DNA from 4 places in the Rhizobium sp. GCM10022189 genome. Region 1 is predicted to be linked to each of the others. Evidence: predicted binding sites of a transcription regulator. Region 1 holds the regulator's gene; each other region holds the start of a gene.
What was found. Region 1 encodes LexA, which represses DNA repair genes until DNA is damaged. Its sites were predicted from a motif close to TGTTCNNNNTGTGTTCNG; they were not measured.
Positions count from the first base shown of each region.

Region 2: ACFPWW_RS03650 (putative DNA modification/repair radical SAM protein) is a predicted target of LexA. The motif match lies at 2,924-2,941, and genes of this name have one in related genera.
Region 3: ACFPWW_RS29220 (helicase-related protein) is a predicted target of LexA. The motif match lies at 2,700-2,717, and genes of this name have one in related genera.
Region 4: recA (recombinase RecA) is a predicted target of LexA. The motif match lies at 2,531-2,548, and genes of this name have one in related genera.

Region 1 is NZ_JBHSOR010000002.1:326,206-331,814, forward strand. Features, by position in the region: gene eno (phosphopyruvate hydratase) at 1-297, opposite strand, end outside; gene kdsA (3-deoxy-8-phosphooctulonate synthase) at 439-1,284, opposite strand; gene ACFPWW_RS01785 (VOC family protein) at 1,281-2,168, opposite strand; gene lexA (transcriptional repressor LexA) at 2,366-3,091, shown strand; gene ACFPWW_RS01795 (ComEC/Rec2 family competence protein) at 3,072-5,498, opposite strand.
Region 2 is NZ_JBHSOR010000003.1:10,498-16,106, reverse strand. Features, by position in the region: gene ACFPWW_RS03660 (T6SS phospholipase effector Tle1-like catalytic domain-containing protein) at 1-218, shown strand, start outside; gene ACFPWW_RS03655 (UdgX family uracil-DNA binding protein) at 241-1,686, opposite strand; gene ACFPWW_RS03650 (putative DNA modification/repair radical SAM protein) at 1,686-2,918, opposite strand; gene greA (transcription elongation factor GreA) at 3,169-3,645, shown strand; gene ACFPWW_RS03640 (glycosyltransferase family 4 protein) at 3,677-4,726, shown strand; gene ACFPWW_RS03635 (hypothetical protein) at 4,773-5,564, shown strand; gene ACFPWW_RS03630 (Lrp/AsnC family transcriptional regulator) at 5,584-5,609, opposite strand, start outside.
Region 3 is NZ_JBHSOR010000058.1:41,142-46,750, forward strand. Features, by position in the region: gene ACFPWW_RS29190 (acetyl-CoA C-acetyltransferase) at 1-255, shown strand, start outside; gene ACFPWW_RS29195 (beta-ketoacyl-ACP reductase) at 323-1,048, shown strand; gene ACFPWW_RS29200 (hypothetical protein) at 1,051-1,176, opposite strand; gene ACFPWW_RS29205 (hypothetical protein) at 1,244-1,390, opposite strand; gene ACFPWW_RS29210 (YMGG-like glycine zipper-containing protein) at 1,584-1,838, opposite strand; gene ACFPWW_RS29215 (DUF3309 family protein) at 1,864-2,019, opposite strand; gene ACFPWW_RS29220 (helicase-related protein) at 2,879-5,609, shown strand, end outside.
Region 4 is NZ_JBHSOR010000002.1:46,681-52,289, reverse strand. Features, by position in the region: gene alaS (alanine--tRNA ligase) at 1-1,145, opposite strand, end outside; gene recA (recombinase RecA) at 1,316-2,404, opposite strand; gene ACFPWW_RS00435 (carbohydrate kinase family protein) at 2,634-3,578, shown strand; gene ACFPWW_RS00430 (pseudouridine-5'-phosphate glycosidase) at 3,609-4,535, shown strand; gene cckA (cell cycle histidine kinase CckA) at 4,651-5,609, opposite strand, start outside.

The DNA.
Region 1 (5,609 bases):
CGTGCCGTCGAGTTCGATCATGATCTGGTCGATCTGGATCTGGTTTTCGGCATCGATGCCGCCGATCGCGTCGAAGATTTCCGTATTGGCGGCTTCGACAGCCTTTTCGACACCCTTGCCGAGATAGCGCTTGCCGCCATCGCGCACTTCGACGGCTTCATGCGCGCCGGTCGAAGCACCCGAGGGAACAGCCGCGCGGCCCATGCTGCCGTCTTCGAGATAGACATCGACTTCGACGGTGGGATTGCCACGGCTATCGAGAATCTCGCGGGCGATGATATCGGTAATTGCAGTCATGGTTTTTTCCTGCTCGGTGGGTGGATAAATCGTTTGAAACCGTCTTAATCGAAGGTGCGCAAATTACAATGGCACTTTGCGACACCTTCGTCCTGCATGTCTGACCGTCGCTATAACACGATCATGTCAGGCTTTTGACTGTCAGCCCTTGGCGACCGCGTCCAAAGCGAGCAGCTTTTCCAGAAGCCGCGGCATATCCTTGAGATAGACCATGTTCGGGCCGTCGCAGGGCGCGTTGTCGGGATCCTGATGGGTCTCGATAAAGACGCCGGCAACGCCGACGGCAACGGCTGCGCGCGCCAGCGTCTCGACGAACTGCCGCTCGCCGCCCGAGGTTTCCCCCTGCCCGCCGGGCTGCTGGACCGAATGTGTGGCATCGAAGATGACAGGCGCGCCGGTTGCCGCCATGATCGGCAGCGAGCGCATGTCGGAAACCAGCGTGTTGTAGCCGAAGGAGGCGCCGCGCTCGCACAGAAGAACGTTCGGATTGCCGCTCTGGTTCAGCTTGCCGAGCACGTTCTTCATGTCCCAGGGGGCCAGGAACTGGCCTTTCTTGACGTTGATGACGCGGCCGGTCCTTGCCGCGGCCACCAGAAGATCCGTCTGGCGGGACAGGAAAGCCGGTATCTGAAGGACATCGACGACCTTGGCCACCTCGGCGCATTGTTCTTCCGTATGGATGTCCGTCAGAACCGGAATGCCGAGCTCTTTTTTCAGGTCGGCGAAGACCTCCAGCCCCTTCTCAAGGCCCACACCGCGCTTGCTCGACAGCGAGGAACGGTTCGCCTTGTCGAAGGACGTCTTGTAGACGAGCCCGATGCCGAGCTTGGCGCAGAGTTCCTTCAAGGTGCCGGCAACCATGAACGCGTGGTCGCGGCTTTCCAGTTCGCAAGCGCCGGCAATCAGCGACAGGCGTCCGGTATTGGAAAAAGTAACCTTGCCGGCGCCCTCGCCGACCGTCACCACGGAGTTCGTATTGGTGCTCATGATCTTTCCTCGAAGGCGAAGAGCGTGCCCTGCCCGGGCGCCGGCTTCACCAGAATTCGGTTGGCCTTGCGTGTGTATGTGACCCCGTTAGCAGCCAAATGCGCTTCTGTCACGGCCAGATCGCCGACGGCAAAGAGGATTGCCCGTCCACGCAGGCCGCGATCGGTATCGGGCGTCACCAGATCGTAATAGGCCTCCAGTCCTTCAGGTGTCATCAGGCTGATCTTCGCATTGGCGGTGGCAATCTGCAGCCCGAAGCCCGTGTCGTCAGCTGACACGACCCTTGCAACCGATCGGACGAAAACACCGAAGGCCTTCGGCTCCGGCGCAGCCAGGGCAATTTCGGCAATACCCGTGACACCATTGGCATGCGTCTCCAGTACGGCGCGATCGGCGGGCAACGGGTTCACGCGCTCGACGGCAAAGAGGAGGAAATCCGGCGCCCGGAGATCGGCGGCGAAGGCGAGCCGGAAGCCGGCAACACTTTCTGCGCCATCTGGCATTTTCACCGGACGCTCGAACTGCAGCAGGGAACCGGCGCTGATGCCGGCCTCGACGAATCGGGCATGTTCTCGCCTTGCATCGCCGGTGGCGAAGGCAATCGCGGAAAGGCCCTCGTCGCCGCAACGGAAGCGGAATGCCTGGTCACGGGCGGCAAAGACGTTGCCGCGACGCGCCGCCTGCTCGCTCTCTGCAACGCTCGCGACGCCCAAAGGCTCGAGATAGGTTTTGTCGGCAAAGAACACGCAGGCATTTTCCGTGCCGAAGGGATGGCGGGCATCGGGCGCGACCGTGAAACCCAGCTTGTCCAGCCTTTCGCGGGCAAGGTCGATATCCGTCACCGGCAAGACGAGATGATCGATCGGAAGCCTGTCTTTGCGCATCGGGTTCCCTCCAGCAATGACAAGGAGATGTGCTTCAGCAGGCCTTGCGAGGCAAGGGTGCGAAGGCGCAAGGGCCGCGAAAAATAAAATTCTCGACAGAATGAACAGAAGTTTTACGAAAATTTAGCCACTTGCGGAACACATATGGAACATATAGTGTCCGTTCTGGATTTGTTTCAAGACTGGGGTTACACGCCATGCTCACGCGCAAACAACAGGAACTCCTTCTTTTCATTCACGAAAGGATGAAGGAGTCAGGCGTTCCGCCGTCTTTCGACGAGATGAAGGACGCCCTGGATCTGGCCTCGAAATCCGGTATTCACCGGCTGATCACGGCACTCGAGGAACGCGGCTTCATTCGCCGGCTTCCGAACCGGGCGCGGGCGCTCGAAGTCATCAAACTGCCGGAAGCCTACAGCCCGAGCCTGCAACCCCGGCGCGGCTTTTCGCCGAGCGTCATCGAGGGCAGTCTCGGCAAGCCGCAGCCTGTGGCGCCTCCCGCCTCGGCCAAGCCGGCACCTGCCGCCGATAACGGCAATTCGGTCTCCGTTCCCGTCATGGGGCGCATCGCCGCCGGCGTGCCGATCTCGGCGATCCAGAACAATACGCATGACATCACGGTTCCGACCGATATGCTTGGCTCCGGCGAACATTATGCGCTGGAAGTTCGCGGCGATTCGATGATCGAAGCCGGCATTTTCGATGGCGACACGGTCATCATCCGCAATGGCAGCACGGCCAATCCCGGCGATATCGTCGTTGCACTCGTCGACGACGAGGAAGCGACGCTCAAGCGCTTCCGCCGCAAGGGCGCATCGATTGCGCTCGAGGCTGCAAACCCCGCCTACGAGACCCGCATTTTCCCGCCGGATCGCGTCAAGGTTCAGGGCAAGCTCGTCGGCCTCATTCGCCGCTATCACTGACCGGTGACAGGCCGGCGTCCGCGAATGCATTGCTTCGCCAGTCATAGGCGCGGTGACGCATCCAGGGGCGCTGCAACGTGTCGAATGTGGTGGTGGCCTCAACTCCGTTGGCAGTGAACCGAAGTTCGACGGAACCTGTCCTGCGCAACGTTTCGCCGGTCAAGAGCAGCGCGCCGGAGCGGCAGCGGTCGACGCGCAGCCGGACGGGGGTCACGACAATATCGGCCGTATCGCAGGCCGGCCCGAGATAGGCGGCATTGTCGATGACGGTCAGCCTCTTTCCGTTGGCGAGCGCGACGCTGCACCAGGCGCCCTTCAGGCAGGAGAAACGCGAGGGAGGGCCGGTGTCGGCCGCCTGTCTCATCGCCTCTCTGGCTTCATCCTGCTGATCCGGCGAAAGCTGCAACCGTTTGCCGTCAGGCGCGGCGGGCGCCTTGGCGGCTTGGAGCATTACCGGCTTGCGGTGCTCTTCGAGGGCAAGCGCCCGCTGCCATTGTTCGAAGATGAAGGCGGGCGGCTTCTCACGGTTTGAAGCCATCGCCTCTCCATCGACTATGGCAACAAGCCCGCCATCCTCTGAGATGGCGATATCGGGCGCCGCACCGGACGGGAGAACGGCCACAGCAAGCGTGGAGACCGCGACAATTGCCGTTCCCATGTGCCGCAGCCCCGTTCTGAGCAGCGTCAGCAGCAGAAAGCCGGAGACGGCTGTCGGGAAATACCAGCCGGGCAAGCGGCCGATATCTATATTGCCGCCCCACCCCGCGATCGCCTTGGCGATCGTGATCACCAGATCGAGCCCGAAGCCTGCCACCTGCCACAGCCAGCCGTCCAGGCCGAAGGGCATCAGCAGCATTGCCAGCATGCCCGCCGGCATGACGATGAAGGAAATGACCGGCATGGCCGCAAGATTTGCCGGCAGGCCATAGGCCGTCAGGCGGTGGAAATGCTCGATCGAAAACAGTGCCGTCGAGAAGCCGCCGATCAGCGACGTCAGGAAAACGCCGCCGAAGAAACTGCCAACCATGGAGATCGGCTTCATGATCGGCAGCCTGGCAAGAGCGTTCTCACGCATCGGCCGCCGCTTCCAGAGATCGTAGCCGGCGACAAGTGCGAGCGTGGCGGCAAAGGACATCTGGAAGCTTGGCCCCAGCACTTCCGATGGCGAGACAGCGAGGATCACGAGAGCGGACAGCGCCACGTTTCTAAGGCTGATCGATGGCCGGTCGAAGAAGACGGCGACCAGCATGATCGCCATCATGATGAAGGCGCGTTCGGCGGAGACGGCAAAACCCGAGATCAGATAGTAGGCGGTTACCGCAGCGAGCGCGCCGGCGGCCGCGATCTTCTTGGTCGGCCACGCCTGGGCAATACCGGGAAACAGGCTGAGGACGACACGCAGGCCGACGAAGAAGATGCCGGCGGAGAGCGCCATATTGAGGCCGGAGATTGCGATAATGTGGGCAAGGCCGGATTGCCGCAAGGCTTCCGTCGTTTCATCCGAGATCGCGCGTCTCTCGTCGGTGACAAGGGAGGCGGCAAAGGCCCCGGTGTCGCCGGGCAGGGCGGAGCGGATCCGATCGCCGATGCCGCTTCTCAGGCGATAGAGCCACTCCAGGACGGCCTCATCGAGCGAGCCTGCCTGCTCCGACTGTTCCGCCACCTTTTTCGGCGCCCCATAGAAGAAGCCGTTGGCGCCGATGCGGTCGAAATAGGCGCTGAAGGCGAAATCGTTGAGATGGGGGAGCGCCGGCCCCGCCGGAGGCGTCAGCCGCGCCCTGCCCTCGATGATGTCGCCGAGTTCGAAGGGGCGGGCCGCGCCACGCGCCAGCACGGAGACGCGTTCGGGCGGACGCCTGATCTCGGGTGCGCTTGTGCCGTTGACCTTGAGAATATAACGCCAGCGTCCCTCGCCATCGCCTTCCCGGCGCTCGATGCGGCCGGTCACGGTCGTCGTGACGGCTGAATCGAGGATCAGGGTCCTTGCCCGCCAGGTTTCGACCTGTGCCGAAAGCATGCCGCCGGCAAAGAGAAGCAGGCCAAGCAGTGTCGCCCGCAATTTCGGCCGGCCATGGCCGCAGACCGTGACGGCGACAAGGAGGACAAGCAGGCAGAGACCGAGCGAGACGGCCGGAAAGTCCGAGCCTGTCAGAAACCAGGTGGCGGCACCCGCCCCCAGGAAGACCGGCGAGAAGAGGATGAGGCGGCCGTGACCGGCCTCCTCGGCCGCCATATGCACGGACAAGGAGACGTACCGTTTCCCAACGGCCGCCAGTCGCCATGGAAAGGGTGTCGCGGCTTGCGTGCGGACCGGTTGCGTCACAATGGCGCGCGGGGCAACGCCAATAAAATCCATCTTTTCATCGATGGATTTCGCCTGCCGCTGTCTTGTCTCCAACCCCGTCATAATCGCCTGGACCCGCCCCCGCAGACCGGCAGAATGCAACCTGAGATCAAAAGGAGCAAACAATAATCGATTGAAATACGAGGAAAAATCAGGGAAGCGAAAAATCCAGTC
Region 2 (5,609 bases), on a different contig from region 1:
ATTCCATGACAGCCGGCTGGAAACTGCTCGAATATATTCCGCGACGGGTGCCGGAAAATTCCTGGCGCAGACGCGGCGACAGACGCGCCATCTATCTGCCGCGACAGGACCGGCGCTTCATCCCCGACGGATCGACCCTGCATGCCTCCGTGCAGACCCGCATGGCGACCGGCTATGCTCCGCCCAACCTGCCCAGAGACCCCGTATTCGTGCCCTGACGCGTTGAATCGATTTCTCCGCTCAGGCCGCCAGGCCCTTGATCAGACTCATCTCCTGCCGAAAACGCGCAAGCTCCCGCGCCTTCCTTTCCTCATCCGGAATCCGCAGCAGGTAGGAAGGGTGCACGGTGACGAAAAGCGATCGTCCCTCTTGCATGGCAATCGCTCGCCCCCGCACATCCGCCAGCTTCTGCTTCTCACCGGTCAGCGCGTAGAAGGCCGTCGCCCCCATCGCCACGACCAGCCGCGGCCGTATGAGGTCGAGCTCCAGCTTCAGCCACCAGCGGCAATGCTGCACCTCGCCCAAATTGGGCTTCTGGTGGATGCGCCGCTTGCCGCGCGGCTCGTATTTGAAATGTTTGACGGCATTGGTGACATAGAGCCTCGACCGATCGATACCGGCCTGCGCGATCGCCTCGTCGAAAACGGTCCCGGCCGGCCCGATGAAGGGGCGGCCGGCAAGGTCCTCCTGATCGCCCGGCTGCTCGCCGACGAACATGATCCCGGCATCGACTGGCCCCTCGCCAAAGACCGTCTGCGTCGCCCTCTCATGCAGCGGGCATCGGCTGCAGGCGGCGGCTTCTTCCCGCAACGCCTCCAGCGTGCCGGCAGGCGCCCGTTTCGGGGCCGGCATGCGGGCGGCCGCCTCCCGAATCCTGTTATGATAGGCAAGCGGCATCGTCGCTTCGCGTTCGGCCATGGCAAGCACATTGACTTCCGCATCGGCGATCAGGCCGGGAATGAGATCGGCCTCCGGCAGGTTCTTCCAGTATTTTTTCGGCATCTCGGCCTGCATGGCCTTCACCTTCAGCCGGGCAGGATTGAAGATGCTGGCATAATAAGTGCGCCAGAGATCGTCGGTCGCGTCGCTGATGTCAGGCTTTTCGCAGGGCGCATCGCTTGTCGTCAGCCGCTCGCCATCCCAGGCGGCCGATCCCTTCGGCGTGGCGATCAGCCAGTCCATATCAGTGAAGCGGCGCTGGAAGAACGGCGCCTTGCGCGCGACGATATAGTGATCCGGCTCGAACCAGGCGATGAACTTTCGCCGCGCGCCGGCAGGTGCCGGCACTTCCTTGAAGCGCACGAAGGCCGTCATTTTGTGAGCGTCGCGATGCACGCTCTTCTGCATCAGCCGAGCGCGCGAAACCTCTTCGTCGGACGCCAGATCCAGCAGATCGCGGTTTTCCAGCAGGCGCCACAGCAGGCTGTAGAGCAGCGAAAACCGGCCGGGATCGCTATGGCAGATCACCGCCTCGGCAAGCGCCATGAAAGCCGGCGGAACGCTCATGGGTCTGGCATTGGGGGTTGGGTCGGGCGGCAAGGCATCACGCTGAAAATCAAAGCCCGGCTCGCTGCTCTTTTCCTGCCAGTCGATGTCGTCAGGCAGGATTCCGGCCGCGGCAAAGGCGCGGGCGGCCTTGCGCCATTCCTCGAAATTCCCCCTGCCCTCCAGAACGATCCGGCGCATCATAACAGCGTCAATTGTTCGGGTTGCGGCTCGAACATGGCGCGCAGGTCCGGCCGGTCGACAAGGCGATGCGGTGTCCAGCCCTCGGCCGTGACGAAGGCCTGTACCTTGCGGATGGAGACGCCGAGACGCGGCAGGTCCTCGAGCCGCAAGCGGCGCTGCCGCCTCTCGGTCAGGATCGCCTTCACCGTCCTGGTGCCGAGCCCCGGCACGCGCAACAGCCTCTCGCGATCGGCCCGGTTGACATCGACGGGGAAGTCCTCGCGATGGCCGAGCGCCCAGGCAAGCTTGGGATCGAGATTGAGATCCAGCATGCCGCCCTCTTGCGTCGACGTGATTTCGTCGATGCCGAACCCATAGAAACGATAGAGCCAGTCGGCCTGATAGAGCCTGTGCTCGCGCATCAGCGGCGGCTTGATGAGCGGCAGGTTCTTCGAACTGTCGGGGATCGGGCTGAAGGCGGAATAATAAACCCGCTTCAGACCGTAGCTGCTGTAAAGCTGGCCGCTGGTGGACAGGATCGTCGCATCACTGGCCCCGTCGGCGCCCACGATCATCTGCGTGCTCTGGCCGGCCGGCACGAAGCGCTTCCGCCTCCTGGTTTGCAGCGTCGGCTCTTGCGCCGCTTCGATCTTCAGCCTGAGATCGCCCATCGAGCGGCGAATGCCGGCCGGCTTCTTTTCCGGTGCAAAGCGGCTGATGCCGCTATCGGTCGGCAGTTCGATATTGAGCGAGAGGCGGTCGGCATAGAGCCCCGCCTCCTCGATCAGATGCGCGGATGCTTCCGGAATGGATTTCAGGTGAATGTAGCCGCGGAAACTATGCGTGATCCGCAATTCCCGCACGATGCGCACCATTTCCTCCATCGTGTGATCGGATGAGCGGATGATGCCCGAGGAGAGAAACAGGCCTTCGATGTAGTTGCGCCGGTAAAATTCCAGCGTCAGCCAGACGACCTCCTCGGGCGTGAACCGCGCGCGCTCGACATTGCTCGACGAGCGGTTGATGCAATAGGCGCAGTCATAGATGCAGAAATTGGTGAGCAGGATCTTGAGCAGCGAGATGCATCGGCCGTCAGGCGCATAGGCGTGACAGATGCCCGAGCCTTCGGTCGAGCCAAGCCCGCCGGAGCCGGACGAATCCCGTTTGACCGTACCGCTGGAGGCGCAGGAAGCATCGTATTTGGCAGCGTCGGAAAGGATCGCCAACCGTTCTTTAAGCGATTTCTTCATCCGTATGTTCACTAAATGTTCACGGTGGCGAAATCAAGACGAAGAAACGGGATTGTACCCGACTTCCCTTCAAAAGCAGGCACTTCAGCACACCGCAAAAAGCGCCGATACGAATTTTATGGAAATTGCGCGTGCCGATCTGCTATAAGCGGCGAAATAGGATTGTAACACGGTTCCGAAGTTCCCCTTCGGGACCTGTTTTCTTTTGTGTCTGCGCGAACTGCAGATGCGGGGAGAGAAGGACAAGAAAATGGTTGATAAGGTACCGATGACACAGGGTGGTTTCGTCAAGCTGCAGGAAGAGCTGCGCTGGCGTCAGCAGGAGGAGCGCCCGCGAATCATCGAGGCCATTGCGGAAGCGCGCGCCCATGGCGACCTTTCCGAAAATGCCGAGTACCATGCAGCCAAGGAAGCGCAGAGCCACAACGAGGGCCGCATCACCGAGCTCGAAGACCTGACGGCGCGCGCCGAAGTCATCGACCTTACCAAGATGTCGGGCGACAAGATCAAGTTCGGCGCCAAGGTGAAGCTCGTCGACGAGGACACCGAAGAGGAAAAGACCTACCAGATCGTCGGCGATCAGGAAGCCGACGTGAAGCAGGGTCGCATTTCCATCTCCTCCCCGATCGCCCGCGCGCTGATCGGCAAGGAAGTCGGCGACTCCATCGAAGTCAACGCGCCGGGCGGTTCCAAGGCCTACGAAATCCTCTCCGTTTCCTGGGGCTGATCGCCCGCGCTTTTCTTTTCAAGAGCAGCCCGTGCCGGATATCAGCGACGTCGAGATCATCGCGCCCAACCTGAAACGCCGGCTCTCCGGCGTCACGTCCACGATCGTCCAGCTTATCCCCTGCCAGATCCGGCTGGGGATCAGGATCGCCGCTCTCGGCCCCGGCCTGCCGCCGGACCTTCCGCGCTTGAAATGGCCGCAGCTGGCCGGCCTCTGGCGCCCGCCGGCCGGGCGCCGCCACCGCGTCTGGCATGCGCGCCGCAACAACGAGATGGCTGCAGGCATCCTCCTGCGCCACGTGCTGCGCATGCCGCTGAAGCTCGTCTTCACCTCGGCCGCCCAGCGCCGCCACACGTCCTACACCCGCTGGCTGATCCGCCGGATGGATGCCGTCATCGCCACCAGCAGCCGCTCCGGCTCCTTCCTCAAGGTGCCGCACACGGTCATTCAGCACGGCGTCGATCTCGCGCTCTTCCATCCGCCCGAAGGACCGGACGATACGATCACGGCCACCGGCCTGCCCGGCCGCCATCTCGTCGGCTGCTTCGGCCGGGTGCGCCACCAGAAGGGCACCGATCTGTTCGTCCAGGCGATGATTGCGCTTCTGCCGCAATATCCGGACTGGACGGCCGTCATTTCCGGCCGCATCACACCGGAGCACACGGCATTCGCCGACAAGCTGAAGGCCGATATTGCCGCGGCCGGCCTGGCCGACCGCATCGTCTTCATCGGCGAAGTGCCCGACATCAAGGTCTGGTATCGCCGGCTGACGCTCTATGTCGCCCCGTCCCGCAACGAAGGCTTCGGCCTGACCCCGCTGGAAGCCATGGCCTCGAAGACGGCGGTCGTCGCGTCAGACGCCGGCGCCTATGCCGAGATGATCGTGTCAGGCGAAAACGGCGTCATCGTGCCGCCCGGCGACGGCAAGGCGCTGACGGCAGCCATTGCCACCTATCTTGCCAATCCTGCGCTGACCGCCGCACAGGGGGAAACGGCGCTCCGGCACGTGCGCGAAAATTTCGCATTGGAAAAGGAAGCGACGGCAATCGCCCGGATTTACCAGGAGCTTCTCGGCGCTTAAGCCGAACCTTTGTAACAAACATTTCGGGAAGGCAGGGGCGCAAGGGATGTCGACCGCAAACAGCAATGACCTGGTCAACGTGCTCTGCATGAAGTGGGGAACGCTCTACGGCCCCGAATATGTCAACAACCTCTATCACGGCGTCAAACGGCACCTGAAACGCCCGCACCGTTTTGTCTGCTTCACCGACAACACGGAAGGCCTCCAAGAGGGTATCGAAACCTTCCCCCTCCCCGAACTCGGCCTGCCGGCCGGCTCGAAGGACCGCCGCTGGCAGAAGCTGTCGCTCTTCCGCCGCGACCTCGCCGGTCTCGAGGGCATCGGCCTCTTCCTCGATCTCGATCTCGTCATCGTCGACGACCTGGAGCCGCTCTTCCAGCATCCGGGCAAGTTCCTCATCATCCGCGACGACGATCTCTTCCGGCCAAAGCCGCTGCGCAAGCTCAATCCGGCCCGCGACCGGTTCCTGGCCTCGGTCGGCAACAGCTCGGTCTTCCGCTATGAGATCGGCGCCCACGCCTATATTCTCGACACCTACATTGCCGACCCCGTGGCAGCCATGTCGAAATACGAGATTTCCCAGCAGTTCCAGAGCGCGCAGCTCGCAGCCCATGGAAACCTGCAATACTGGCCGCGGGAATGGTGCGTGAGCTTCAAGAACGCCTGCGTGCCGCGCCACATCAAGAGCTTCTGGCGCGATCCCGAACTGCCGCCGGAAGCCAGGATCGTCGTCTTCGCCGGCAATCCGAAAATGAGCGAGGTCTTCGAAGGCGGCGGGCAGAAATGGTATCGCCGCATCGGCAATACCGATTGGCTGAGCAAGGCCTGGCGCGGCTGAAGCCTTTCAGGAAGTGCTTTTAGAGTTCGACCAGCCCGAGCTTCT
Region 3 (5,609 bases), on a different contig from region 1:
GATCTCGACCTTGTCGAAGCCAACGAGGCCTTTGCGGCCCAGTCCTGCGCCGTCAACAGGGATCTCGGCTGGAATCCCGATATCGTCAACGTCAACGGCGGTGCGATTGCGATCGGTCATCCGATCGGCGCTTCGGGAGCGCGTATTCTCAACACCCTGCTCTTCGAGATGAAGCGCCGGGGCGCCAGGAAGGGGTTGGCTACTCTGTGCATCGGCGGCGGCATGGGCGTCGCGATGTGCTTCGAAGCAATGTAAATAGCGTACGATGCATGTTTCTTGAGGCCCGCCCGAGAGCGGGCTGACAACAAAAGGGGAGCGGAACATGAGCAGAGTGGCTCTGGTCACTGGGGGTACGCGCGGCATCGGCGCGGCAATTTCGATGGCGCTCAAGAATGCCGGCTATCGAGTGGCCGCCAACTATGCCGGCAATGAGGAAAAGGCGAGAGCATTTCACGATGCCACCGGTGTTCCGGCCTTCAGGTGGGACGTCTCCGACTACGACGCCTGCGGCGAGGGCATAGCGAAAGTCCAGGCCGAACTCGGGCCGGTCGAGATCCTCGTCAACAATGCCGGCATCACGCGCGACGCGATGTTCCACAAGATGACGCCGCAGCAATGGCACGAGGTCATCAACACCAATCTCACCGGCCTGTTCAACATGACGCACCATGTCTGGAACGGCATGCGTGACCGCAGCTTCGGCCGTATCGTCAACATATCTTCCATCAACGGCCAGAAGGGTCAGATGGGGCAGGTGAACTATTCGGCCGCAAAAGCCGGCGACCTTGGATTTACCAAGGCGCTTGCCCAGGAAGGCGCCGTCAAGAACATCACCGTCAATGCCATCTGCCCCGGTTATATCGGGACGGAGATGGTGCGTGCGGTGCCGGAAAAGGTGCTGAACGAGAAGATCATTCCGCAAATCCCGGTCGGGCGCCTGGGCGAACCCGAGGAGATCGCGCGCTGCGTAACCTTCCTCGTTTCCGACGATGCCGGTTTCATTACCGGTTCGACGCTGACGGCCAATGGCGGCCAGTTCTTCGTCTGAGCCTATTTCTTCTGGCTGTGTGCATAGCTGTTCGGGAAGCTGCCGGTACCGTCATAGGGGCCGGCAGACGCACCATAGGCTGCAAGGCCGATGGTGATGAGGGCAGCGATTGCGATGATCCTGTTCATATTCGCTTCTCCCCGTGGTCGGGGGCTCGGATAGCCGCTGCCACGCGGCTCCGGTTTCGTGGATAGGTCAGGCGTTTGGATGATGGCGCCTGCCGGCTCTGACCGGCACTTTCTGGACAGCGCGGTCCCGGCTGCGGAGGGCAGCGACTGCCGTCGTCAGAAAAGCCGAGGCGATCAGGACGGCGACGGCGGAATTGAGGAAAATCTGGGCCATGGTAGCGTTCCTTTGCGCTCGCAGGCGGTATGTGCTCGGTCCCTGCGATGTTGAAAGGAATATGGGCTCGGCGCTGGCGACGCGGTAGGTTTGACTTCAGCGACCCATCGTCAACGCAGCGTTGACGACGAAAAGGCGGAAGAAAAACGGGCGCCGAAGCGCCCGTTGAAAATTTCTGATGGGCCGATGCCGATTAGCGGCAACGCGCTTCGTAGCGGCGGCCGTAGCGGTCGCGATAGATGCAGTAGCCGCGGCGTTCGACCGACTGGCCGATCAGGGCGCCTGTCAGGCCGCCAGCGACTGCGCCGACTGCCGCGCCGCCCCAGCTGTTGGTGACAGCGCCGCCGATGATGGCGCCCGTGCCGGCGCCGATCGCCGTGCCCTGCTCCGTCGGCGTGCAGGATGCGAGAGCGCCGATGAGAGCGCAGCTAAGAACAATCTTCTTCATGTCTAAACTCCCCAGGTTCTGGCCTTTAAATTCGGCCCATCAGGACAAGAATGATAATGATGACGAGAACTAACCCCAAACCTCCGGAAGGTCCATAGCCCCATCCGCGGCTATAACCCCAATTCGGCAAGGCGCCGATCAATAATAGAATAAGGATAATAAGAAGTATCGTGCCAAGCATGGTGTTTGTCCTGCCTCATCCTCATTTCGACTGGACTAGTAACACGCATCCTCGATTTTTGTTCCCGGCTAAGCTCTCGGAATATCACGCCGGCGTTATCGGCCACTATGACAGAACCGGATTTAGCCGGTTTCGAGGAAAGCAAGTCGGCAAACCGATGTCGGCCATTTCCTGTTATGGTTAAAATTCCATTTAAATACAATATGTTGCGGTGAACAAAGCCGGAAAATGAAGATGTCTCTGATTCGTCGGCGATTCGTTCCGGCTTTGATCGGCGGTGACTCCTAAGCCGATTGCCGGCAGCGGCCGGCTTAAAGCTTCGTGAATTCGACATGTAAAAGATTAATGCGGTCATACGGCTTTGAACGGCGGCAGCAAGATCGGAATCCGTATCTTGGGATCAGAGACCACAGCGCTCACAAGATCTCGCCGTGAACGAAAAGGGAAAACCTCGACATCAGCGATTCGTCTCCGATTCGTTCCGGCTTTGGTCGAACTGTTAATTTTGGGCTTGACCTTGCGTTTCTGCGGTGCATGCCACAAGCGTTAATCGCGGTTGCCGGCATTTGTTCTCGGTCGGATCGGCAGATTCAGCATCTAGTGTAAAAAAGTGATTCAAAATCAATACTTAGCCGTGAACAAAAGCTGAATCAGCGGGAGTCAGCGATTCGTCTCCGATTCGTTCTCAAGCTGTTCCGAATCTTAAATCAAGCACTTAGCTACTGTGGCTTCCACGCTCAATCCAAAGTCTATTTCAAATCTGCCCTTGCGTTTGGTGCTTCGGCTGTCCATGTGTTCTGTGCCTCTCCCGCAGGAGCCGACTTGACCCCGGGGCGTTCGCGCCTCACTTGCATGGACCATGACCCTGACTTCGCAGCCGATGATACTGAGCGGGCGCGGCGTGACCGCGGTGCTCGGGCCGACCAATACCGGCAAGACCCATTATGCGATCGAACGCATGGTGGCGCACGGCACGGGTGTCATCGGCCTGCCGCTGCGTCTGCTGGCGCGCGAGGTCTATACGCGGGTGGTCGAAAAGGTCGGTGCCCAGAACGTGGCGCTGGTGACAGGCGAAGAAAAGATTTCGCCGCCGAATGCGCGTTTCTCGGTGTGCACGGTCGAAGCAATGCCGCGGGAGACCAAGGCGGCCTTCGTCGCCATCGATGAAGTGCAGCTCGCGGGCGATCTCGAGCGCGGCCATATCTTTACAGACCGGATCCTGCATCTGCGCGGCCGCGAGGAGACGCTTCTGCTTGGCGCTGCCACCATGCGGCCGATCCTGCAGCAGCTTCTGCCGGGGATTACGGTTACGGAGCGGCCGCGGCTTTCCCACCTTCTTTACGCCGGGCAGAAAAAGATTACCCGGCTGCCGCAGCGCTCGGCGATCGTCGCCTTCTCGGCGGACGAGGTCTATGCGATCGCGGAGCTGATCCGACGCCAGCGCGGCGGGGCAGCCGTCGTGCTCGGCGCACTCAGCCCGCGCACCCGCAATGCGCAGGTGGCGCTCTATCAGGCCGGCGATGTCGAATATCTCGTTGCGACCGATGCGATCGGCATGGGCCTCAATCTCGACGTCGACCATGTGGCCTTCGCCCAGGACCGGAAATTCGACGGCTACCAGTTCCGCAACCTCAATCCCGGCGAACTCGGCCAGATCGCCGGCCGTGCCGGCCGGCACGTGCGCGACGGTACCTTTGGCGTCACCGGCCAGGTCTCGCCCTTCGACGAGGAGCTCGTGCAGCGCATCGAGGGCCATGAGTTCGACAATATCAAGGTTCTGCAGTGGCGCACCAAGGATCTCGATTTTTCCTCGATACAATCCCTGCGGGCAAGCCTGGAGACCGGCCCCCGCGTGCCGGGCCTGACGCGGGCGCTGCCGGCAGTCGACCAGCAGGCGCTCGAACACCTGTCGCGCTATCCGGAAATCATTGATCTCGCTGACACGCCGGCGCGGGTCGAAAAGCTCTGGGAGGCTTGCGCTCTGCCGGACTATCGGCGCATAACGCCTGCGCAACATGCCGATCTTATCTCTACCCTCTTTTCCGATCTGGTGCGCTATGGCACGGTGAACGAGCAATTTCTTGCGGAGCAAGTTCACCGCTCTGATCGGACAGATGGGGAAATTGACACGCTTTCGGCGCGAATCGCGCAGATAAGAACCTGGACCTATGTATCGAATCGGCCCGGCTGGCTTGCCGATCCGACACACTGGCAGGAAAAGACGCGGGAAATCGAAGATCGATTGTCCGATGCGTTACATGAAAGGTTGACGAAACGCTTTGTTGATCGCAGGACATCTGTGCTCATGAAGCGCCTGAGAGAGAATGCGATGCTGGAAGCTGAAATCAGTGTGAATGGCGATGTCTTCGTTGAAGGACATCATGTGGGGCAGTTGACCGGGTTCCGTTTCACGCCTGTCGGGGGAACGGACGGGCCGGACGCCAAGGCGGTTCAGGCTGCGTCGCAAAAGGCGCTCGCGCTCGAATTCGAAGCTCGCGCAGCGCGCCTGCATGCCGCAGGCAATGCCGATCTGGCGATCGGCTCGGATGGGCTGGTGCGCTGGCTCGGCGATCCCGTCGGCCGTCTTTCCGGCAGCGACCATGTGATGCGGCCGCGCGTCATCCTGCTTGCCGACGAGCAGCTGACGGGCAATGCGCGCGACCATGTCGCCGCCCGTATCGAACGGTTCGTCAACCACCATATCAGCACGGTACTGAAGCCGCTGGACGACCTGTCGCGCGCCGAGGACCTGCAGGGTCTTGCCAAGGGGCTCGCCTTCCAGCTCGTGGAAAATCTCGGCGTGCTCTTCCGCCGCGATGTGACGGAAGAGGTGAAGTCCCTGGACCAGGATGCCCGCGCCTCCATGCGCCGTTACGGCATCCGCTTCGGCGCATATCACATCTTCGTACCGGCGCTTCTCAAGCCGGCGCCGGCGGAACTCATCACCCTGCTCTGGGCACTGAAGAACGACGGCCTCGAAAAGCCAGGCTATGGCGATCTCATCCCGGTGCTGGCCGCCGGCCGCACGTCCGTCGTCACCGATCCGAGCTTCGAGCGCATGTTCTACAAACTCGCGGGCTTCCGTTTCCTCGGCAAGCGCGCGGTGCGCATCGACATTCTCGAGCGACTTGCCGACCTCATCCGTCCGCTGCTGCAGTGGAAGCCGGGTCAGGGCGCGCGCCCGGACGGCGCCTATGACGGACGCCGCTTCACGACGACGACGGCAATGCTGTCCATTCTCGGCGCGACACTGGAAGACATGGAAGAGATCCTCAAGGGTCTCGGCTACCGTGCCGACGCGGTAAAGGCCGAAGAGGCGACCGCATTCCTTGCGACGCAGGATGCTGCATCCGCACCGGCGGCGGTTGCGGCCGAGCCTGCGGCCGAAGAAACGGCTGAGAAGGCCGACCATGACGACGCCGACGGCGCTTCGGAAGAGGCGCCCGCCGTCGAAGCCGCGCCGGCGGCTGCGGAAGCGCCGGCAGTTGCCGAAGCTTCGGCCGAGGCCGGCGAGGCTGCGGAGCCCAAGCCGGTTCTCCTGTGGCGTCTCGGGGGACGCAACGAAAACCAGCGTCAGGCGCGCGGCCATG
Region 4 (5,609 bases), 280 kb from region 1:
TCCAGCATGTCGCCCTTGGACAGGTTGACGGTCGCGTCCGAGAGAAGCGACAGGCCGCGCTCCAGCGTCTTGCGGAAACGGTTTTCCTCGAGCTTCAGCGTTTCGGAAATCAGCGCCTCGGCGCGCACCAGCTCCGGATAGGCGCGGCCCATCTCCTGCACCAGCGTCGGCAGCAGCCGGTACATCAGCGGCTCCCTGGCGCCGAGAAGCTGGGCATGGCGCATGGCGCGGCGCATGATACGGCGCAGCACGTAGCCGCGGCCCTCATTCGACGGCAGCACGCCGTCGGCGATCAGGAAGGCGGAGGAACGCAGGTGGTCGGCGATGACGCGGTGGCTGGCATTGCCCTCGGCCTTGACGCCGACGGCATCCTCGATCGTGCCGGTCAGCGTGCGGAACAGGTCGGTGTCGAAAACGCTCTGCACGCCCTGCAGGACGGCCGCCATGCGCTCCAGGCCCATGCCGGTATCGATCGACGGACGCGGCAGCGGGTTGCGAACGCCGGGCTCGGTCTGTTCGAACTGCATGAAGACGAGGTTCCAGAATTCCAGGAACCGGTCGCCATCCTCTTCCGGCGAGCCGGGAGGGCCGCCCCAGATATTCTCGCCCTGGTCGATGAAGATTTCCGAGCACGGGCCGCAGGGGCCGGTATCGCCCATCTGCCAGAAATTGTCGGAGGTCGGGATGCGGATGATCTTGTCGTCGGAGAAACCGGCGATTTTCTTCCACAGCGTCGCGGCTTCCTCGTCTTCCGAATAGACCGTCACCAGCAGCCGGTTCTTCGGCAGGTCGAAACCTTCGGTGACGAGCTTCCAGGCAAGCTCGATCGCATTCTCCTTGAAATAGTCGCCGAAGGAGAAATTGCCGAGCATTTCGAAGAAGGTCAGGTGGCGCGCGGTATAGCCGACATTGTCGAGGTCGTTGTGCTTGCCGCCGGCGCGCACGCATTTCTGCGAGGTCGTCGCCGTCAAATAGGGACGCTTTTCGAGGCCGGTGAAGACGTTCTTGAACTGCACCATGCCGGCATTGGTGAACATCAGCGTCGGATCATTGCGCGGCACGAGCGGGCTTGATGGAACGACCTCATGGCCGTTCTTCTTGAAATAGTCGAGGAAGGTCGACCGGATATCGTTTACACCGCTCATTTCATGCCCTTCGATGCTGCCAGCAGGCAGGTAAAATTAAATCCATCGGCTTTTATCGTCCGGCCCTGCCACTGTCCAGCATACAAACAAAGTCCGGCACACAAACAGAAGCGGCCGCATTCTCGTGAGGGAATGCGGCCGCTTCGAATTCGCTTTGCGCTCAGGCTGGATTACATGTCGCCATCGCCTGCATCGTCGCCGGCGTCCGGGCCGCCGTTCTGCAGGAAGCGGTCGGCGATCAGGCCGGCATTCTGGCGAAGCGCGGTTTCGATCTCGCGGGCGAGATCCGGATTGTCGCGCAGGAAGATCTTGGCGTTTTCGCGGCCCTGGCCGAGGCGCTGGCTGTTATAGGAGAACCAGGCGCCGGACTTCTCGACGATGCCGGCCTTGACGCCGAGGTCGATGAGTTCGCCGGTCTTCGACACGCCCTCGCCATACATGATGTCGAATTCGACCTGCTTGAAGGGAGGCGCCATCTTGTTCTTGACGACCTTGACGCGCGTCTGGTTGCCGATCACCTCTTCGCGCTCCTTGACCTGGCCGATACGGCGGATGTCGAGGCGGACGGAGGCGTAGAATTTCAGCGCGTTGCCGCCGGTCGTGGTTTCCGGCGAACCGAACATGACGCCGATCTTCATGCGGATCTGGTTGATGAAGATCACCATGCAGTTCGACTTGGAGATCGAGGCCGTCAGCTTGCGCAGCGCCTGGCTCATCAGGCGGGCCTGCATGCCCGGCAGGTTGTCGCCCATTTCGCCCTCGATTTCGGCGCGCGGCGTCAGCGCCGCAACGGAATCGACGACCAGAACGTCGATGGCGCCGGAGCGTACCAGCGTATCGGTGATTTCGAGCGCCTGCTCGCCCGTGTCGGGCTGCGAGATCAGGAGGTTCTGCAGGTCGACGCCGAGCTTGCGGGCATAGACCGGATCGAGCGCATGTTCGGCATCGACGAAGGCGCAGATGCCGCCCTTCTTCTGCGCCTCGGCAATGGTCTGCAGCGCCAGCGTCGTCTTGCCCGAGCTTTCCGGACCGTAGATCTCGATGATACGACCCTTCGGCAGACCGCCGATGCCGAGAGCGATATCGAGGCTGAGAGAACCTGTGGAAACCGTTTCGATCTCGACGATGTTCTCGTTCGAGCCGAGTTTCATGATCGAGCCCTTGCCGAACGACCGCTCGATCTGTGAGAGTGCCGCTTCGAGCGCCTTGCTTTTGTCCACCGATTTGTCCTCTACGAGCCGCAATGAATTCTGAGACATTCGATCCACCTTTAGGTTATTGACGCTGCTCTAGCAATGTCGCCGCTGATGCGAAGTTTGTACCCCATTTGTTCTTATTTCGCAATGGGGTTGCAAATATCTGAAAGAAAAAGGTAAAACGGCCCGTGTTCTATTTTTGTTTTATCGATGCAAAGCAACGGCTTAGTGCGCCCCGCCCTGTGGACGCGACAGCGTCCGCCGCCATTCGATTCGCTTGCGGGGTGCAGAAATGAGCGCCAGGATTCTCGTTCTCGGCGGCGCCCATATCGATCGCCGCGGCCGTATTTCCGGCGAGACGGCACCGGGCGCCAGCAATCCCGGCACATGGTTCGAGGAACCGGGCGGCGGCGGCTTCAACGCGGCCCGCAATCTTGCCCGCCTCGGCTTCGACGTGACGATGATTTCGCCGCGCGGCGGCGACCCGATCGGCGAGATGGTGAGCGAGGCGGCAGACTTTGCCGGCATCGACGACCGCCCCTTCGTCTTCCTCGACCGCAAGACGCCGAGTTACACGGCGATCATCGAGAGGGACGGCAATCTCGTCATCGCGTTGGCCGACATGGAACTCTACCGTTTCTTCGTGCCGCGCCGCCTGTCGATCCGCTGGGTGCGCGACGCCTTTGCCGCCACCGATTTCGTCCTCTTCGACGCCAACCTGCCGGAGGAGACCGCAGCCGCGATCGTTTCCAGGGCCAATGCGCTCGGCAAGCCGGTCGCCGCGATTGCCATTTCCCCGGCCAAGGTCGTGCGCCTTCTGCCGTGCCTTGAAGGCATCGACTATCTCTTCCTCAACGAAGCCGAGGCCGCGGCGCTGACCGGCGAGCGGCCCGACAATGCCGCCGCCTGGCCGCCCCTGCTCGGTGACATCGGCATCGGCGGCGCGGTCGTCACCCGCGGCCAGCGGGAACTCGTCGCCTTCAAGGACGGGCGCGCCCTTCTCCTGCAGCCGCCGATCTCCGATACTGTCGCCGATGTCACCGGTGCGGGAGACTCGCTTGCCGCCGGCACGCTGGCGGCCCTGATGCTCGGCCATCCGCTGGAAGAGGCGGTTCGCCACGGCGCGGCGGCGGCCGCACTCACCGTCCAGTCGCATCACGCGGTGAGCGAAAATCTCTCTCCCGAATTGCTCCGCGACATGCTTTCGCTTGTCCCGGCGGCGAGAATTCTGCAATGAAGCGGCAACATCGATAAACGGATACGGATCATGACCAAACCCTTCTCGCCCCTGCTGCCGATCTCCTATTCGAAGGAAGTGGCCGCCGCCAAGCAGCGCGGCGCCCCGATCGTCGCCCTCGAATCGACCATCATCACCCACGGCATGCCCTACCCCGGCAATATCGAAATGGCGCGCAGCGTCGAATCGATCATTCGCGACCAGGGTGCCGTTCCCGCCACGATCGCCGTCATCCACGGCACGCTGCATATCGGCCTGGAGGCCGCCGAGCTGGAACAGCTCGCCAGGGCCAAGGACGTGATGAAAGTGTCGCGCGCCGATATCGCCTTTGCGATCGCCGAGCGCCGCACCGGTGCCACCACCGTTGCCGCCACGATGATTGCGGCCGCGCGCGCCGGCATCAAGGTCTTTGCGACCGGCGGCATCGGCGGCGTGCATCGCGGCGCGGAAGAGACTTTCGATATTTCCGCCGACCTTGAAGAACTCGCCCGCACCGGCGTCATCGTCGTCTGCGCCGGCGCCAAGGCGATCCTCGACATTCCGAAGACGCTGGAAGTGCTGGAAACCCGCGGCGTTCCCGTCGTCACCTATGAAAGCGACGAATTCCCGGCCTTCTGGTCGCGCTCCTCGGGCATCCCAAGCCCGCTGACCCTGAACAGCCCGGCCGCGATCGCCAATTTCCAGACGACCCGCGAACAGCTCGGCATCGACGGCGGCATGCTGATCGCCAACCCGGTTCCGGAAGCCGACGAAATCGCCCGCGAGGAAATGGAAATCTATATCGAGCGTGCGCTCGACAGCGCCGAACGCGACGAAATCACCGGCAAGGCGGTAACACCTTACCTCTTGAGCACGATCTTCGACCTGACGGATGGCCAGAGCCTGAAGACGAACATCGCGCTGGTGGAGAATAATGCGCGGCTGGCGGCAGAGATCGCCGTGGCGCTGGGTGAGTAATTAGTTGTTGGGGCGGGCTGGACCCGCCCTGCCGACGCATTTGTGCGGCAGAATTCCCTGTCGAAAGGGGGGCCGCACGCACTGCCCGCGCTGACCGCCTGAATCACTCGACCCGTCAGCTATCCAGCGTCTCTTTCACCGCCACGGCCAGCTGTTTCAGCGAGAACGGCTTCGGCAGGAAGCCGAACTTGGCTTCCGGCGGCAGGTTGCGGGCAAAGGCATCCTCGGCATAACCGGACACGAAGATGAATTTCAGGTCCGGATATTTCTTGCGCAATTCGCGCAAGAGCGACGGCCCGTCCATTTCCGGCATGACCACGTCGGAAACGACGATATCCACCTTGCCTTCGAGCTCGTCCATGATGTCGAGCGCTTCCACGCCCGAGCCCGCCTCATAGACCGTATAGCCGCGCGTCTCCAGCATGCGCTTGCCGCCGCGGCGCACCGCCTCCTCGTCCTCGACGAGCAGGATGACGGCAGAGCCCGTCAGGTCTTCCGGCTGCTTCGGCTGCACCAGTTCCACGACATTGGCGCCGCCCGAAGCAACCGCCTGATCGGCGGCATCCGCTTCGGCGGCGACGGCCGGCTCGACGATATGGCGCGGCAGGAAGATGCGGAAGGTCGTGCCCTTGCCGACTTCCGATTCCGGCTGGATATAGCCGCCGGACTGTTTGACGATGCCATAGACCATGGCAAGGCCGAGGCCGGTGCCCTTGCCCACTTCCTTGGTGGTGAAGAAGGGCTCGAAGATCTTGTCCATGATCTCGGGCGCGATACCGGTGCCGGTATCGGTCACTTCCACCAGCACCATGTCCTCGTGCGGCATGTAGGAATAGTTGAAGGCCGCGACTTCGGCGGCGGGAAGGTTACGGGTGCGCAGCGTCAGCGTGCCGCCTTGGGGCATGGCGTCGCGCGCGTTGACGCAGAGGTTGATCAGCACCTGCTCGAACTGCGACAGGTCGGTCTTCACCGGCCAGAGATCGCGGCCATATTCGACATCGAGCTTGACGTTCGTGCCCGAAATCAGCCGGTCGACCAGCATGCGCAGGTCGCCGACGACATCGGTGAGGTTGA